One region of the Streptomyces sp. DSM 41931 genome, then DNA from elsewhere that is predicted to be linked to it. Evidence: riboswitches for the same ligand, from Rfam matches in the RefSeq annotation. Region 1 holds a riboswitch; each other region holds the start of a gene.
What was found. Region 1 has a riboswitch for cobalamin ahead of ACP7TJ_RS29560 (ABC transporter substrate-binding protein). Riboswitches for the same ligand answer to the same signal wherever they lie in the genome.
Positions count from the first base shown of each region.

Region 2: it holds a riboswitch for cobalamin, as region 1 does, so the genes downstream of both, ACP7TJ_RS25690 (energy-coupling factor ABC transporter permease) here and ACP7TJ_RS29560 (ABC transporter substrate-binding protein) in region 1, are expected to answer to the same signal.
Region 3: it holds a riboswitch for cobalamin, as region 1 does, so the genes downstream of both, ACP7TJ_RS22200 (ribonucleoside-diphosphate reductase subunit alpha) here and ACP7TJ_RS29560 (ABC transporter substrate-binding protein) in region 1, are expected to answer to the same signal.

Region 1 is NZ_CP189902.1:6,458,417-6,463,577, reverse strand. Features, by position in the region: gene ACP7TJ_RS29570 (DUF1254 domain-containing protein) at 1-1,398, opposite strand, end outside; gene ACP7TJ_RS29565 (ferric reductase-like transmembrane domain-containing protein) at 1,560-2,540, opposite strand; cobalamin riboswitch at 2,688-2,876, shown strand; gene ACP7TJ_RS29560 (ABC transporter substrate-binding protein) at 2,905-3,930, shown strand; gene ACP7TJ_RS29555 (FecCD family ABC transporter permease) at 3,948-5,042, shown strand; gene ACP7TJ_RS29550 (ABC transporter ATP-binding protein) at 5,039-5,161, shown strand, end outside.
Region 2 is NZ_CP189902.1:5,579,066-5,584,226, reverse strand. Features, by position in the region: gene ACP7TJ_RS25705 (ABC transporter permease) at 1-129, opposite strand, end outside; gene ACP7TJ_RS25700 (ABC transporter permease) at 126-1,094, opposite strand; gene ACP7TJ_RS25695 (ABC transporter substrate-binding protein) at 1,115-2,707, opposite strand; cobalamin riboswitch at 2,899-3,081, shown strand; gene ACP7TJ_RS25690 (energy-coupling factor ABC transporter permease) at 3,112-3,822, shown strand; gene ACP7TJ_RS25685 (energy-coupling factor ABC transporter substrate-binding protein) at 3,819-4,190, shown strand; gene cbiQ (cobalt ECF transporter T component CbiQ) at 4,198-4,947, shown strand; gene ACP7TJ_RS25675 (energy-coupling factor ABC transporter ATP-binding protein) at 4,944-5,161, shown strand, end outside.
Region 3 is NZ_CP189902.1:4,759,592-4,764,752, reverse strand. Features, by position in the region: gene ACP7TJ_RS22220 (GntR family transcriptional regulator) at 1-38, shown strand, start outside; gene ACP7TJ_RS22215 (DUF3311 domain-containing protein) at 244-510, shown strand; gene mctP (monocarboxylate uptake permease MctP) at 507-2,135, shown strand; gene ACP7TJ_RS22205 (GNAT family N-acetyltransferase) at 2,215-2,721, shown strand; cobalamin riboswitch at 2,737-2,904, shown strand; gene ACP7TJ_RS22200 (ribonucleoside-diphosphate reductase subunit alpha) at 3,031-5,161, shown strand, end outside.

The DNA of each region.
Region 1 (5,161 bases):
GGTGGGATAGGCCTGGCTGCCGGCCCGTGGGAACCGTTGCGGGGTGTCGAGCATCGACCGCGTCTGGTTGTCGTAGACGGTGACCGACCAGAACTTCGCGGCAGGGATGTCCGGTGGGAGTACCAGTCGGTAGTACCTGCCGCCGTCGAGGGCCCGGCCCTCCTGATCCGCCATGGAGAACACGTACTGCGAGCCGACGCCGGGCAGTGGCGCCGTGAACGCCGGGCTGATGCCCACGCCCAGGTACCACCACCAGGACCGCAGGTTGAGCTTCCGGGCGCCGTCGTTCGGGCGGAGCTCGACGCCCCTGTCGGTGATGTCCGCGGGCGGGGCCAGGAACTCGTGGCCGGACACGAGCAGGCCGTTGAGCCATTGGGAGGAGGCGCCGTAGTAGTGCGCCCCCTCGGCCGGACGCGGACGGCAGGCGAGGGTGCGGGCCGTGGCGTTGCCGACGGCGGCAGCCTCGGTGAGGATCTCCCGCATCCGCGCGTCCGGCTCGAAGGGTCTGCCCTTGACGATGCCGACCGCGGCCAGCGCTCCGGCGATCTCGGGGTCGAGCGCCTCGGCCGGCTGGTCGTGCACGAGTTCGCTCGCGAGGTCGAAGTACGTCGCGTCCCCGGGCGGAACGGTGTTCATGGGCAGTCCGGAGCCTTCGACGAAGCGCGGCGGGTCGGGCCTGCGCAGCGCGGCGGTCCAGGTCTCGGCGGTCCATGGCAGCGGCGGGGCCGTGCCGCCGGTGACGATCTCCCCGATGCCGGTTCCGTAGTACCCGGGGATGTAACGGTGGATGCGCAGGCCCTCCTTGATGCGCTCGACCGCCGGCTTCGGGTCGTCGCCCTCCAGGAACGCCCGGCCGCCCAGGATGAGCCGCGTGGTGCGGGTCCGCAGCGTGAAGAACCCGCCCTCGGGAAGAGGGCCCTCGTGACCGGGTGGCACGAAGAGGTACCTGCCGCCCGCGCCCCGGTCCGGACCGGCCATGCCGGGGTCAGCGACCCAGCGGAACCACATGTCGTTGAGAAAACAGAGGGCCAGGGGCGGCACTTCCACCACCACGGGGCCCTCGGTCAGGTCGAGGAAGGTGAGGAAGTAGACGGTGTCGGCGTTCCCGGTGAGCACGAGTGTCTTGGGATCCATGAACTCCGAGAAGAGCAGGACGTCGTGGTCCTGGACTCCTGCCTCCAGGAATCCCCGGCGGGCCGCCCACAGGCTGACGCCGGAATAGGCGTCGAGGAACGCGCTGACCGCGCGCACATGGTCCACATGGTCGTAGAGGCGGTTCGCGGTCTCCTCGGTGGGCACGCCCAGCGGGAACTCCAGGGTCCCCACATGCGTCTCGACCCGCTCGGGCGTCGAGACCGACTCCATGACCCGGGGTGAGATCTGTGCGGTGCGCTGCAAGGGATCGCTCCGTTCTCGGGGAGATGCCGCCCTGCCGACCATGTGCCTCATCCACCGCTGACCACCACCGCGCCTAGGCCATCGGAGGGTCCTCACGCGGGAACGGTGCGTGGTAGGGATCCGCTCGACGCACACAGCATTGCGGGACGCCGCACCCGCCGTCAGTCCGTCTCCTGGGCGTGGGGAGCCGTCGCGGGCGGATGGGTCGGGCGGTCCCGCCCGCCGTCACGGCCGGACACCGCGACAGCGACCAGCCCCACGACGACGGCTGCGACGGCGACCCGTCCCGCCGCCCGCACCCACCAGCCCGGCCGGGCCGCGCCCCCGCCTGGCGGGCCCAGCCGTTCGGCTCGCCGGGCGGGCCGCAGCAGACGGAGCAGCAACAGCAGGGCGACCGGGAGCTGCAGCAGCCACAGCACGGTGCGCGGCCACTCCCCGTACCAGACGTTGGTCCCGTACAGCAGCGTGTGCCAGACGCTCAGCACGTACACGACGATCACGAAGCGGTGCAGGCGGCGCCAGGTGTTCGCCCCGATGCGATGCCGGACGTAGAACAGCAAACCGAGCGGGACCGCCAGGTACAGGGCGCCCTGGCCGATCGGGATGGCGACGCGGCCGGTCCCGGAGTCGTACCAGCCCGGCACGAAGGTGTCCGCGAAGGCCGCCCACACCCGCTCCGCCCAGTCCACCTTCGTCTCGTAGCGTACGAGTTCGGCCGCGAACATCAGCGCGTGCGCGAACATCAGCGCCATGGTCGTCAGGCTGGTGGTGCGGTGCCAGCGCTCCAGTACCTGCCTCGACACCGGCAGCCGGGCGGGGCGGGGTCCCGACAGCAGCAGCCCGAGCATGACCGTGCCCCAGGCCCACAGCAGGGCGGACCAGCCGAACGCCTGGCTGAGCAGGTACATCCAGTAGGTGCCGGGATCGTCCATGAACGGCATCACCGCGACGGTGTCGGAGGCTCCCGATTCCATGCGCGCCCACAGGAGGGCGAACACGAGCACGGTGACCGTCACCGCCGCGCCGGCGTCGGGCAGGGCGGCCCGCAGATCGCCGCGCAGCGCGACACGGTCACCCGGAGGCCGCTGCCTTCCTGACGGGGTCACCGCCCCGTCCTCGTCCGGCCTCACGTCCGACGTCATCAGGGCCTCCCGGGCACGGGCCACCGCAGCGGCGGTGCTCACGTGGCGTGAGGCAACAAGTCTGGCTGATGAGAGCGTGATCGGTGGAGCCGTTATCCGGCCAGAGCAGCGATGAGAAGTGCTCGGCTCCGCACGCCGTTTCGCCGTCGGTTTGGGGGAACGTAGGATCGTCCGGTCATCGCCGCGACGGGAGACAGGAAGCCGGTGCGAATCCGGCACGGTCCCGCCACTGTGACCGGGGAGCGCCCCTCCGACATGCCACTGCGCATCGCGCGGGAAGGCGGTGGGAAACGTCGATCCGGGAGTCAGGACACTGGTCCGTCGCGGGCCCGTCCGAAGGAGCGCGGACTCCAGGAGGCTTCACGTGTTCCCATTGCTCACCCCTGCCCGCACGTGCGGGTTCCTTCGTGCCACGGCCGCTGCCGTGACTCTGTCGTCCGTGCTGCTGACCACCGGGTGCGGTGCGTCCGACAGGGCCGGCGGGGACGCGGAGGCCGCCACTGCCGCGCCCTCGGGCTTCCCGGTCACCATCGACAACTGCGGCATGAGGACGACGTACGACAAGCCGCCGTCGAGGGTGGTCACCATCCACCAGCACCCGGCGGAACTCCTGCTCGCCCTCGGCCTGAAGGACCGCCTGGTCGGCACCGCCTTCCCCGACTCGGCCGTCCTGCCCGAGCTGAGGAAGGACTACGAGGCGATCCCGGAACTGGCGGAGAGGGAACCGTCGTTCGAGAAGATCCTGGACGCCGAACCCGACTTCGTCTACGGCGGCTACGGCAGCGCCTTCGCCGAGAACGAGGGCCGCTCCCGCAAGGCGTTCGCCGACGCCGGCATCGACACCTACCTCAACCGTGAGTACTGCGGCGAGAAGCGGGTGACGATGAAGGACACCTACGAGGAGATCCGCACCATCGGCACGGTCTTCGGTGTCCCGGACCGGGCCGACGAGCTGGTCGCGGACCTCGAGGGCCGCGTCGGCAAGGCCGCCGCCGAGGTCGAGGGCGAGCCCGAGGTGTCCGTCTTCGTCTACGACAGCGGCGACAAGAGCGCCTTCACCGCGGGCGGCAAGAGCCTGGGCACCGAGCTGATCCGGCTGGCCGGCGGCGAGAACGTCTTCGCCGACCTCGACGACGTCTTCGGCGACGTCTCCTGGGAGCAGGTGGTCGAGCGCAAGCCGGAAGTCATCGCCATCTACGACTACGCCGGCGCCGGGAGCGTGAAGGAGAAGAAGGAGTTCCTGCTCTCCCAGCCCGCCCTCGCCGACGTACCCGCCGTCAGGAACAAGCGGTTCGTCGTCCTGCCCTTGACCGCCACCCTGGTCGGCATCCGCTCGGCCTACGCGGTCGAGGACCTGGCCCGCGGGCTGCACCCCGAGAGCTTCCGGTGAACCGGGCCGCCACCGGCATGCCCACCGGGCGGACGGTTCCACGGCGCAAGGCCACCGGGCCGGGAACACGAGGCACGCTGTCGGCCGTCATGCTGCTGCTCCTCACCGCGTTGCTCGTCCTCTCCGCCACGGCGGGCCTCGCCATCGGCTCCGTGCACGTGCCGCCCGGCCAGGTGTGGGGCATCGTGACGCATGCTGCGGGCGCCGGCTGGCGGGAGCCGGACTGGTCACGGGCCCGGGAGACCATCGTGGTGGACGTGCGGGCGCCTCGGGTGCTGCTCGGCGCGGTCACCGGGGCCGGCCTCGCGGTCATCGGCACCGCCCTGCAGGCCCTGGTGCGCAACCCGCTCGCCGAGCCCTACCTGCTGGGCGTCTCCTCCGGGGCGTCCCTCGGCGCGGTCTCCGTGATCGTGTTCGGTGTCAGCCTCTTCGGGCCGGTCTCCCTGTCGGTGGCCGCCTTCCTGGGCGCCCTGGGCGCGCTTCTGCTCGTGTACGCCACCGCCCGCACCGGCGGACGCATCACCTCGTCGCGGCTGGTGCTGTCCGGGGTGGCGGTCGCGGCGGTGCTCACCGCGGTCCTCGATCTGCTGCTGCTCACCACCGGCCGCGGCAACGAGGCGCGCGCTGTCCTCGCCTGGACCCTCGGCGGTCTCGGCGGCGTCAGCTGGGGCACGCTGTGGCTGCCGAGCACGGCCCTGGTGTTCGGTCTCGGCGTCCTCATGGCGCAGGCACGCAGCCTGAACCTGCTGCTGGCCGGCGAGGAGGCGGCGACCACGATGGGGCTGGACGTGGCCCGGTTCCGCGCCCGGCTGTTCGTCCTGCTCTCCCTCGTCACGGGCGTGCTGGTCGCGGCGGCCGGGCCGATCGGCTTCGTCGGCCTGATGATGCCGCACATCGTGCGTCTGTTCGTCGGTGGCGACCACCGCCGGGTCCTGCCGACGGCGGCACTCGGCGGAGCGGTCTTCCTGATCTGGGCCGACATCGCCGCACGGACGATCGCCGCGCCGATGGAAATACCCGTCGGCGTCCTCACGGCCCTGTGCGGCGGGCCGTTCTTCCTGTGGCTGATGCGCAGGGACGCCCGGCGCGGCACCGACCGAGGAGGGGCATGACCGCGACCGAACTGAGCGTCGACGGTGTCACGCTCACCGCCGGAGCACGCCACCTGGTGCGCGACGTCTCCCTGACCGCCCGCCCGGGTGAGACCATCGGACTCGTCGGCCCCAACGGC
Region 2 (5,161 bases), 880 kb from region 1:
CAGCACGGTCACGGCGACCAGGGCGGCGGAGACGCGCAGCCGCAGGACGTGCGTGGAGCGGCGGGCGGCGTCGTGCGCTCGCCACTCGGGAGCCGCCGGGCCGGCGGCGGTATCGGCCTCGGTCGTCACATCTCCTCCAGCTTCACCCTCGGGTCGATCAGCCCGTAGAGCAGGTCGGCGAGCAGGTTGCCGGCGAGGACGGCGGCGGTGGCGAGGGTGGTCAGCGCGGCCAGCAGCGGGAAGTCGACCGCCGTGGCCGCCTCCACCGTGGCCGAGGCGATGCCGGGCCAGCTGAAGACGGTCTCCACCAGCAGCGCCCCGGTGATGAGTTCCGGCACCCGGGAGCCGATGAGCGTGAGCACCGGCAGCAGTCCGGAGCGCAGGGCATGGCCGAGCAGCACGGTGCGTTCGCTCAGGCCGCGCGCCCTCGCCCCGCGCACGGGGTCCTCCGCGAGGGCGTCGCCGACGCCCTGACGGACGTACAGCGTGAACCAGGGCAGTTGGGAGACGGCGAGGACGCCGGCGGGGAGCACCAGGTGCTGGACCAGGCCGCCGAAGGTCACCCGGTCGCTGCCGGTGTCGGTGAGGCCGCCCGCCGGGAGGACGTCCAGCTGGAGGGCGAACAGCCAGACGGCGAGCAGGGCGATCCAGAAGACCGGGGCGGCCTCCAGGACGTACGCGGCGGAGGTGACCGCACGGTCCACGAGGGAGCCGGGGCGGCGGGCGGCGAGCACGCCGAGCACCGTGCCGAGCAGCACGGCCGCGGCGAACGCGACGGCGCACAACAGCGTGGACCACACCAGGCGTTCGCCGATGACCTCGGCCACCGGCTGGCGCATCACCGCCGAGAGGCCGAGGTCGCCGCCGAGGGCGGAGGTCAGCCAGTCCCACCAGCGGGCGGTGAACGGCCGGTCCACGCCGAGGTTGTCCCGCAGCCGGTCCAGGGTCTCCTGGTCGGCGCCGAGCGCGGCGGTGCCCGCGTACGCCTTCACCGGGTCGAAGGGGGACGCGGCGGCCACGGCGAAGACGCCGAAGGTGACGACGAGGAGCACCGGCACGGCGTACAGCGCGCGGCGCGCCGTGAGCCGTGCCATGGCGCGCCAGGGGGCGTGGGTCATGGCGTGGGCTGCCAGTCCTCGACGTTCCACCAGGGTCCGGCGGCGAAGCCGTGCTCGTGCGGCTCGGTCTGGGTGGTGAGGCCCTTCCAGCGGTCGGCGAGCACGTACAGGTGGTCGATGTGGGTGAGGAAGGTGTAGCCGGGGTTCTTGACGAGGGCGCGCTGGAGGGCGGCGTAGGCGGCCTTGCGGGCCTCGGGGTCCTGGGTGCGGCGGCCGGTCTCCAGGGCGCGGTCGACGGCCGGGTTGTCGTAGTGGGCCATGTTGTTGAAGCCGTCGCCGGCGAGGGAGGAGTGCAGCATCGTGTAGAGCCCGAAGTCGGGGTCGCCGGTGCTGCCGAAGCCCGCGAGGACGGCGTCCCGGTGCATGCGGGGCTCGATGACCTCCCAGGTGGCGCTCTCCACCCGGACGTCGATGCCGGCCTTCTTGGCGTCGGAGGCGTAGGCGAGGGCGTGGTCCTGGCGGACCTTGTCGCCGGAGGGGTAGTACAGCGTGAAGCGGGCGGGGCGGCCGTCCTTGGCGCGGACGCCGTCCTCGCCCTTCGTCCAGCCGGCGGCGTCGAGGACGCGGCCGGCCTCGGCGAGGTCGCGCGGGCGCTCGACGTCCTCGGCGAACCAGGGGTCGTCGACGGGCAGCGGGCCGTAGGCGGGGCGGCCGGCGCCGTCGAGGATCTTGTCGACCATGGCCTGCCGGTCGACGGCGAGGTCGAGGGCGCGGCGGATCGCGGTGTCGCCGGTGACGGGGTTGCCGCTGGGGAGGGTGACGACGCGGACGTCGTAGGAGGTGGCCCGGTACGTCTTCTTGTCGTCGTCGCCCTTGAAGGTGGCGGCGAGGTTGGGCGGGAGGACCGCGCCGTCGAGGTCGCCGGAGCGGAGCCGGGTGGCGCGGACGTCGTCGTCGGGGACGATCGCCATGGTGAGTTTCTTCACCTTCGGGGCGCCGCCCCAGTAGTGCGGGTTGGCCTTGAAGGTGAGCTTCTCGCCCTTGCGCCAGTCGGCGAGGACGTACGGTCCGGTGCCGACCGGCTTGGTGTTGAAGGGGCCGGTGTTGGGGTCCTGCCCGCCGGCGACGTGCTCGGGGACGATCGGCAGCACCGTGCGGGCGGCGAACGGCGCGTAGGGGTGGTGGAGGGTGAAGACGACCGTGTCGTCGCCCACCGCCCGGACGTCCTTGACGGCCGCGAGTTCGCTCTTGGCGGTGTTGTTGGTGTCGTCGTCGAGCACCGTGCGGTACGTGAAGACGACGTCCCGCGCGGTCAGCGGCTTGCCGTCGCTGAACCTGACGCCCTTGCGCAGGGTGTAGGTGTAGGTGCGTCCGCCGTCCGTGATCCGCGGAAGTGCCGTGGCCAGGGCGGGTTCGAGGGTCATGTCGGCGGTGCGGGCGAGGAGGCCGTCGAAGAGCTTGGAGTTGCCGTCCTTGCCGTAGCCGAGGAGCGGGCTGAGGGTGTCGGGCTCGGTGGAGACGCCGATCACCACGGACTCGCCGGCCGCCGCGCCGTCCGCGCCGCCGGAGCCCGGTGCCGAGCAGGCGGCGACCGCCGCGGCCGTCGCCAGCACGGCGGCGGCGCCCCGTATGCGTCGTCGGGTCGTCATCGAACCTCACATCCCTGTTGCTGGAAAATCGCTCTTGCATATTAGTTGCAGGAAGACCTTGCCCAGGACGGCGGCCCCCCAGTCACCCCGGTCGCCGGGCTGCCCGAACGCGCAGGTGTGCGCCGGGTCCCGAGCCGCCGGGCGCCCTCCGCGCGCCCCCGTCGCCGCTTGTCACCGGACCGCGACGGGGACTACTGTCACCACGCCTTGGTGACGGGAAATCGGTGCGATACCGGTGCGGCCCTCGCCACTGTGATCGGGAAGTCCGGCTCCGGCCCTCACGGGCAGCCACTGGGTTCTTCGGGACCCGGGAAGGCGGAGCACGGGCGGTGGTACCCGTCAGCCAGGAGACCGGCCAAGGCGCGTCAACCATCCACGAGGTGCTGGAGAGGGTGTGCTGAGCCATGCACATTGCCGAGGGTTTCCTGCCTCCGGCGCACGCGGTCGCCTGGGGCGTCGTATCCGCGCCCTTCGTCGTCCACGGAGCCCGGTCGCTCGTCCGTGACGTCAGAGAACATCCCGAGAGCACGCTGCTGCTGGGCGCGTCGGGAGCGTTCACCTTCGTCCTGTCCGCGCTGAAACTGCCCTCGGTGACCGGGAGTTGCTCCCACCCCACCGGCACCGGGCTGGGCGCGATCCTGTTCCGGCCGCCGGTCATGGCGGTGCTCGGGACCATCACCCTGCTGTTCCAGGCGCTGCTGCTCGCCCACGGCGGGCTCACCACGCTCGGCGCCAACGTCTTCTCCCTGGCGGTCGTCGGCCCCTGGGCGGGGTACGGCGTCTACCGGCTGCTGCGCCGGTACGGCGTGCCGCTGATGGGCGCGGTGTTCTGCGGCGCGTTCGTCGCCGACCTGTCGACGTACTGCGTGACCAGCGTCCAGCTGGCGCTGGCGTTCCCCGACCCGGGCAGCGGATTCCTGGGCGCGCTGGGGAAGTTCGGCTCCATCTTCGCCGTCACGCAGATTCCGCTCGCGGTCAGCGAGGGGCTGCTGACCGTGCTGGTGATGCGTCTGCTGGTGCAGTCCAGCAAGGGCGAGCTGACCCGGCTCGGGGTGCTGGTCACCTCGGCGGCCGGCGGCAAGCGGGCCGAGTCGGCCGGGGCGGTGGCCCGGTGAGGCGCAACGCGAGGATCAACACCCTGCTCCTGCTGCTCGTCGCGGCCCTCGCCGTGATCCCGCTGGCGCTCGGGCTCGGCGACCACAAGGAGGAGCCGTTCACCGGGGCGGACGGCGAGGCGGAGACCGCGATCACCGAGATCGACCCGGACTACGAGCCGTGGTTCTCGCCGCTGTACGAACCGCCGTCCGGGGAGGTCGAGTCGGCGCTGTTCGCCCTCCAGGCCGCGATCGGCGCGGGCGTCCTGGCGTACTACTTCGGGCTGCGGCGCGGGCGCCGGCAGGGCGAGGCGCGGGCCCGTGAGCGGTCCGTCGCGGGGGACACGGACGCGGGGGCACGCACCGGCGCCGACGGCGGACGGGACTGACGGATCCGTGCTGCCGATCGACGCGGCGGCGCACAGCAGCCGCTGGCGCCGCCGACATCCCGTGGACAAGGCCGTCCTCGGCCTCGGCCTCACCGTCCTCGCGGTCTCGCTGCCCCCGTGGCCGGGCGCCGCGCTGGTGCTGGTCACCGCGCTGGTGCTGCTGCTCGGCCCGGCGGGGGTGCCGGCCGGGCGGCTGTGGCGGGCGTACCGGGTGCCGCTGGGGTTCTGCGTCACCGGGGCGCTGACCCTGCTGGTGCGGGTGGGCGGACCCGGCGGTTTCGTGTCGCCGGCCGAGGACGGACCGCTGCGTGCCGGGGAGTTGCTGCTGCGCACCTCGGCGGCCTCGCTGGGCGTGCTGCTGTTCGCGTTCACCACACCGATGTCGGACCTGCTGCCGCGGCTGGTGCGCGCCGGGGTGCCCGCGCCGCTCGTGGACGTGGCGCTGGTGACGTACCGGATGAGCTTTCTGCTGCTGGACTCGGTGCGCCGGGTGCACCGGGCGCAGGCGGCGCGGCTCGGGCACACCACCCGTGCGGCGGCCTGGCGTTCGCTCGGCGGGCTCGGCGCGACCGCGTTCGTCCGGTCCTTCGACCGGGCGGCGCGGCTGCAGACCGGGCTCGCGGGCCGCGGCTACGACGGCGCCCTGCGCGTGCTGGTGCCCGAGGCCCGGGTGTCCGCCCGGTTCACGGCCGCGAGCGGCGCGCTCCTGGCGGCGCTGGCCGCCCTCACCTTCGTACTGGAAAGGCCCCTGTCGTGAGCGGATCCGTGCTGGTGGCACTGCGGGACGTGTCGTTCGCGTACGAGGACGGGCCGCCGGTGTTCACCGGGCTCGACTTCGAGGTGCGCGAGGGACGGGCGCTGGCGCTGCTGGGCCGCAACGGCAGCGGCAAGACCACGCTGATGCGGCTGCTGAGCGGCGGACTGCGGCCCCACGGCGGGGAGTTGCTGCTGTCGGGCCGTGCGGTGCGGCA
Region 3 (5,161 bases), 1.7 Mb from region 1:
ACAAGTTCGTCGCGCGCCTCAAGCGCCCCCAGGACTGAGCCCGGCAGACCGCCGGTGCGGCCCGGCCGCGCGTCCGCAAAACCCGACAGACCGGGTGGTTGACAGGATTTTCGTTGCTGTTGCCTTGCGGTTGCGCTGCTGCTGCATACCGCCCCTCCTACGGGGGGTTACGACCGTCCCGCGCCCTCACCTACATTGCCGCGAGCCAACGTCGGCGATCAGTGAGGGGACGGGAGCCGTCTGATGTCGCAAACCCCGCAAACAACACCGGAGCCGGTGGTGACGCCCATGCGCGTCGTCATCGGCATCTGCCTGCTCGCACCATTCGTCGCCATGCTCTGGGTCGGCTCCTACGCCAAGACCGACCCGGTGTTCATCGGCATCCCCTTCTTCTACTGGTACCAGATGCTGTGGGTGCTGATCTCGACCGCGCTGACGATGGTCGCGTACCAGCTCTGGCAGCGTGACCAGCGCGCCCGCTCGAACCGGAAGGGCGGTGCGGAGCAGTGAACGACGGCGTGAACGGCGTGGCACTCGCCGTCTTCATCTTCTTCTTCGTGCTCGTCACCGTGATGGGCTTCCTGGCCGCGCGCTGGCGCAGGGCCGCGAACGAGCACACCCTCGACGAATGGGGCCTGGGCGGGCGCTCGTTCGGCACCTGGGTCACCTGGTTCCTGCTGGGCGGCGACCTGTACACCGCGTACACCTTCGTGGCCGTCCCGGCGGCGATCTACGCGGCGGGCGCGGCCGGCTTCTTCGCGGTGCCGTACACGATCCTCGTGTATCCGCTGATCTTCACCTTCCTGCCCCGGCTGTGGTCGGTGTCGCACAAGCACGGCTATGTGACGACCTCCGACTTCGTGCGCGGGCGGTTCGGCTCGAAGGGGCTGTCGCTGGCCGTCGCGGTCACCGGCATCCTGGCGACGATGCCGTACATCGCGTTGCAGCTGGTCGGCATCCAGGCCGTGCTGGACGTGATGGGCGTCGGCGGCGGCGAGAACACCAACTGGTTCATCAAGGACCTGCCGCTGCTCATCGCCTTCGGCGTGCTCGCCGCGTACACCTACTCGTCGGGGCTGCGGGCGCCCGCGCTGATCGCGTTCGTCAAGGACACGCTGATCTACATCGTGATCGCGGTGGCGATCATCTACATCCCGATCAAGCTGGGCGGGTTCGACGAGATCTTCGCCTCCGCGCAGGAGGCGTACAGCCAGACCAACCCGGCCACCGGTGCGCCGCGCGGCTCCCTGGTGCCGGGTGAGGCGGGCCAGTGGACGTACGCCACGCTGGCGCTGGGCTCGGCGCTCGCACTGTTCATGTACCCGCACTCGATCACCGCGACGCTGTCCTCCCGCAGCCGTGAGGTGATCCGCCGCAACACCACGATCCTGCCGCTGTACTCGCTGATGCTGGGCCTGCTGGCGCTGCTCGGGTTCATGGCGATCGCGGCCGGGGTGAAGGTGCAGAACGGCCAGCTGGCCATCCCTCAGCTGTTCGAGAACATGTTCCCGGACTGGTTCGCCGGGGTGGCCTTCGCGGCGATCGGCATCGGCGCGCTGGTGCCGGCGGCGATCATGTCGATCGCGGCGGCGAACCTGTTCACCCGCAACATCTACAAGGACTTCATCAAGCCGGACGCGACGCCCAAGCAGGAGACCGCGGTCTCCAAGATCGTGTCCCTGCTGGTGAAGGTGGGCGCGCTGGTCTTCGTGCTGACCATGGACAAGACCGTCGCAATCAACTTCCAGCTGCTGGGCGGCATCTGGATCCTGCAGACCTTCCCTGCGCTGGTGGGCGGCCTGTTCACCCGCTGGTTCCACCGCTGGGCGCTGATCGGCGGCTGGGCGGTCGGCATGATCTACGGCACGGTCGCCGCGTACGGGGTGGCGTCGCCGACGCAGAAGCACTTCGGCGGGTCCGCCAAGGAGATCCCGGGCATCGGGGAGATCGGCTACATCGGTCTCACCGCCTTCGTGATCAACGTGGTGGTCACGGTCGTCCTGACCTTCGTCATGCGGGCTCTCAAGGCGCCCGAGGGCATCGACCAGACCAAGCCGGAGGACTACACGGCGGACTCGGGCGACCCCGGAGTCCAGGTGGAGCTCCCGCCGGCCACGGCGGGCAGCGCGCACTGACGCCGTCGCGTACGAGGCAGCGGGCCGCCGGTGGAAAACCGGCGGCCCGCTGCCGTACCCGTGCGGCAGACTCCCCCGCATGGACATCGTCATCCGGCCGGCGACGACCGGCGAACACGCGGAACTCGGTGAGATCACCGCGCAGGCCTATCTCGGCGACGGGCTGCTGGACTTCGGGGAGAGCGACGCCTACCTGGGCGAGCTGCGGGACGTGGCGAAGCGGGCGGCGGCCGCCGAGGTGCTGGTCGCCGTGGAGCACGGCACGCTGCTGGGCGGGGTGACCTTCGTGCCGGGGCCCGGGCCGATGGCCGACATAGCGGGGCCGGGCGAGGCGGAGATACGGATGCTGGCGGTGGCCCGCGCGGGCCGGGGCCGCGGGGCCGGGGAGGCTCTGGTGCGCGCCTGTGTCGACCGGGCACGAGGGATCGAGGGGTGCGGGCAGATCGTGCTGTCGACCCAGCGCACCATGCACTCCGCCCACCGGATCTACGAGCGGCTGGGCTTCACCCGCACCCCGGACCGGGACTGGAACCCGCTGCCGGAGCTGGACGACATCATGCTCCTCACCTACGAGTTGACGCTCTGACACCGGTCCGACACAACATATGGGGGTGCTGGCGGCACCCGGCACAAGATGTATGCTCATGCTCGCTGTCGCCGCAGGGGAATCCGGTGCGAATCCGGAACTGTCCCGCAACGGTGTACCCCTGCCTGCCCACGGGCGCGCACGGGAGTCAGTCCGAGGACCTGCCGACAGTGCGCCCGGCCCTTCCGGTCCCGGGTGCCCTGACGTCCGGGCCTCGCGGAATGGGCCGGTGGACGCGACGCCGTGTGCGTTCGTGTGCTGCCCCCTGCGCTCTTCGAGGCCCCCGTGCCGAGCGAGGGAGAGCCCCACGTGACCATCGCGCCAGCCGATCCGGCTTCAGCGACCCGCGTGACCGAGGAGAGTGACGGCCCCGGGGCCGCGCTGCTGCGGACCCTGACCCAGCTGACCGCCGACCTGCCCGACGCCGACCCCGGCCGGGTGGCCGCCGCCGCGCTGCGCGGCCGGTCCGCCGCCGCCGACGAGGCGGAGCTGCGGGACCTGGCCACCGAGGCGGCGGCCGGGCTGATCTCCGAGGACCCCGCGTACTCCCGGCTCGCCGCCCGGCTGCTGACCCTCGGCATCCGTGCCGAGGCCGCCTCGCAGGGCGTCACCTCGTTCACCGGCTCGGTGGCCGCCGGGCACCGGGAGGGCCTGATCGGCGACCGCACCGCCGCCTTCGTCCGGCTCCACGCGGCCCGGCTGGACGCGCTGATCGACACGGACGCCGACGACCGGTTCGGCTACTTCGGGCTGCGCACCCTGCACAGCCGCTACCTGCTGCGCCACCCCGCCACCCGCAAGGTCGTCGAGACGCCCCAGCACTTCCTGCTGCGGGTCGCCTGCGGGCTCGCCGAGGACGAGAGCGAGCGGGCGCTGGAGGAGGTCGCCGCCCTCTACGGGCTGATGAGCCAGCTGGACTACCTTCCCTCCTCCCCCACGCTGTTCAACTCCGGCACCCGCCACCCGCAGATGTCGTCCTGCTACCTCCTGGACTCCCCCAGGGACGAGCTGGACTCCCTCTACGAGCGCTACCACCAGGTCGCCCGCCTCTCCAAGCACGCCGGCGGCATCGGCCTGTCCTTCTCCCGCGTCCGCGCCCGGGGTTCGCTGATCCGCGGCACCAACGGCCACTCCAACGGCATCGTCCCGTTCCTGAAGACGCTGGACGCCTCGGTCGCCGCCGTGAACCAGGGCGGCCGGCGCAAGGGCGCGGCCGCGGTCTACCTGGAGACCTGGCACGCGGACATCGAGGAGTTCCTCGAACTGCGCGACAACACCGGTGAGGACGCCCGCCGTACGCACAACCTGAACCTGGCGCACTGGGTGCCGGACGAGTTCATGCGCCGGGTCGCCGACGACGCGCAGTGGTCGCTGTTCTCCCCGGTGGACGTGCCCGGGCTGGTCGACCTGTGGGGCGAGGAGTTCGACGCGGCCTACCGCGCCGCCGAGGCGAAGGGCCTGGCCCGCAGGACGCTCCCGGCCCGCGAGCTGTACGGCCGGATGATGCGCACCCTCGCGCAGACCGGCAACGGCTGGATGACCTTCAAGGACACCGCCAACCGCACCGCCAACCAGACCGCCGAGCCGGGCCACGTCGTCCACTCCTCCAACCTGTGCACGGAGATCCTGGAGGTCACCGACGACGGGGAGACGGCGGTCTGCAACCTCGGCTCGGTCAACCTCGCGGCCTTCGCCGGCGCGGACGGCATGGACTGGGAGCGCCTGGACGCGGCGGTCCGCACCGCCGTGACGTTCCTGGACCGGGTGGTCGACATCAACTTCTACCCGACCGAGGAGGCGTCCCGGTCCAACAGCCGCTGGCGCCCGGTGGGTCTGGGCGTGATGGGGCTCCAGGACGTGTTCTTCCGGATGCGGATGCCCTTCGACTCCCCCGAGGCGAAGGCGCTGTCCACCCGGATCGCCGAGCGGATCATGCTCGCCGCGTACGAGACGTCCGCCGCCCTCGCGGAGCGGCACGGGCCGCTGCCCGCCTGGGAGAAGACCCGTACCGCGCGGGGCGTGCTGCACCCCGACCACTACGGCGTCGAGCTCGCCTGGCCGGAGCGCTGGGAGGCGCTGCGGACCCGGATCGCCGCCACGGGCCTGCGCAACGCGCTGCTGCTGGCGATCGCGCCCACCGCGACCATCGCGTCCATCGCCGGCGTGTACGAGTGCATCGAGCCGCAGGTGTCCAACCTGTTCAAGCGCGAGACGCTGTCCGGGGAGTTCCTCCAGGTCAACTCGTACCTGGTGAACGATCTCAAGCGGCTCGGCGTGTGGGACGCGCGCACCCGGGAGGCGCTGCGCGAGGCAAACGGCTCGGTGCAGGACTTCGCGTGGGTCCCCGAGGACGTACGGCGGCTGTACCGCACGGCGTGGGAGATCCCGCAGCGCGGGCTGATCGACATGGCCGCCGCCCGCACCCCGTTCCTGGACCAGG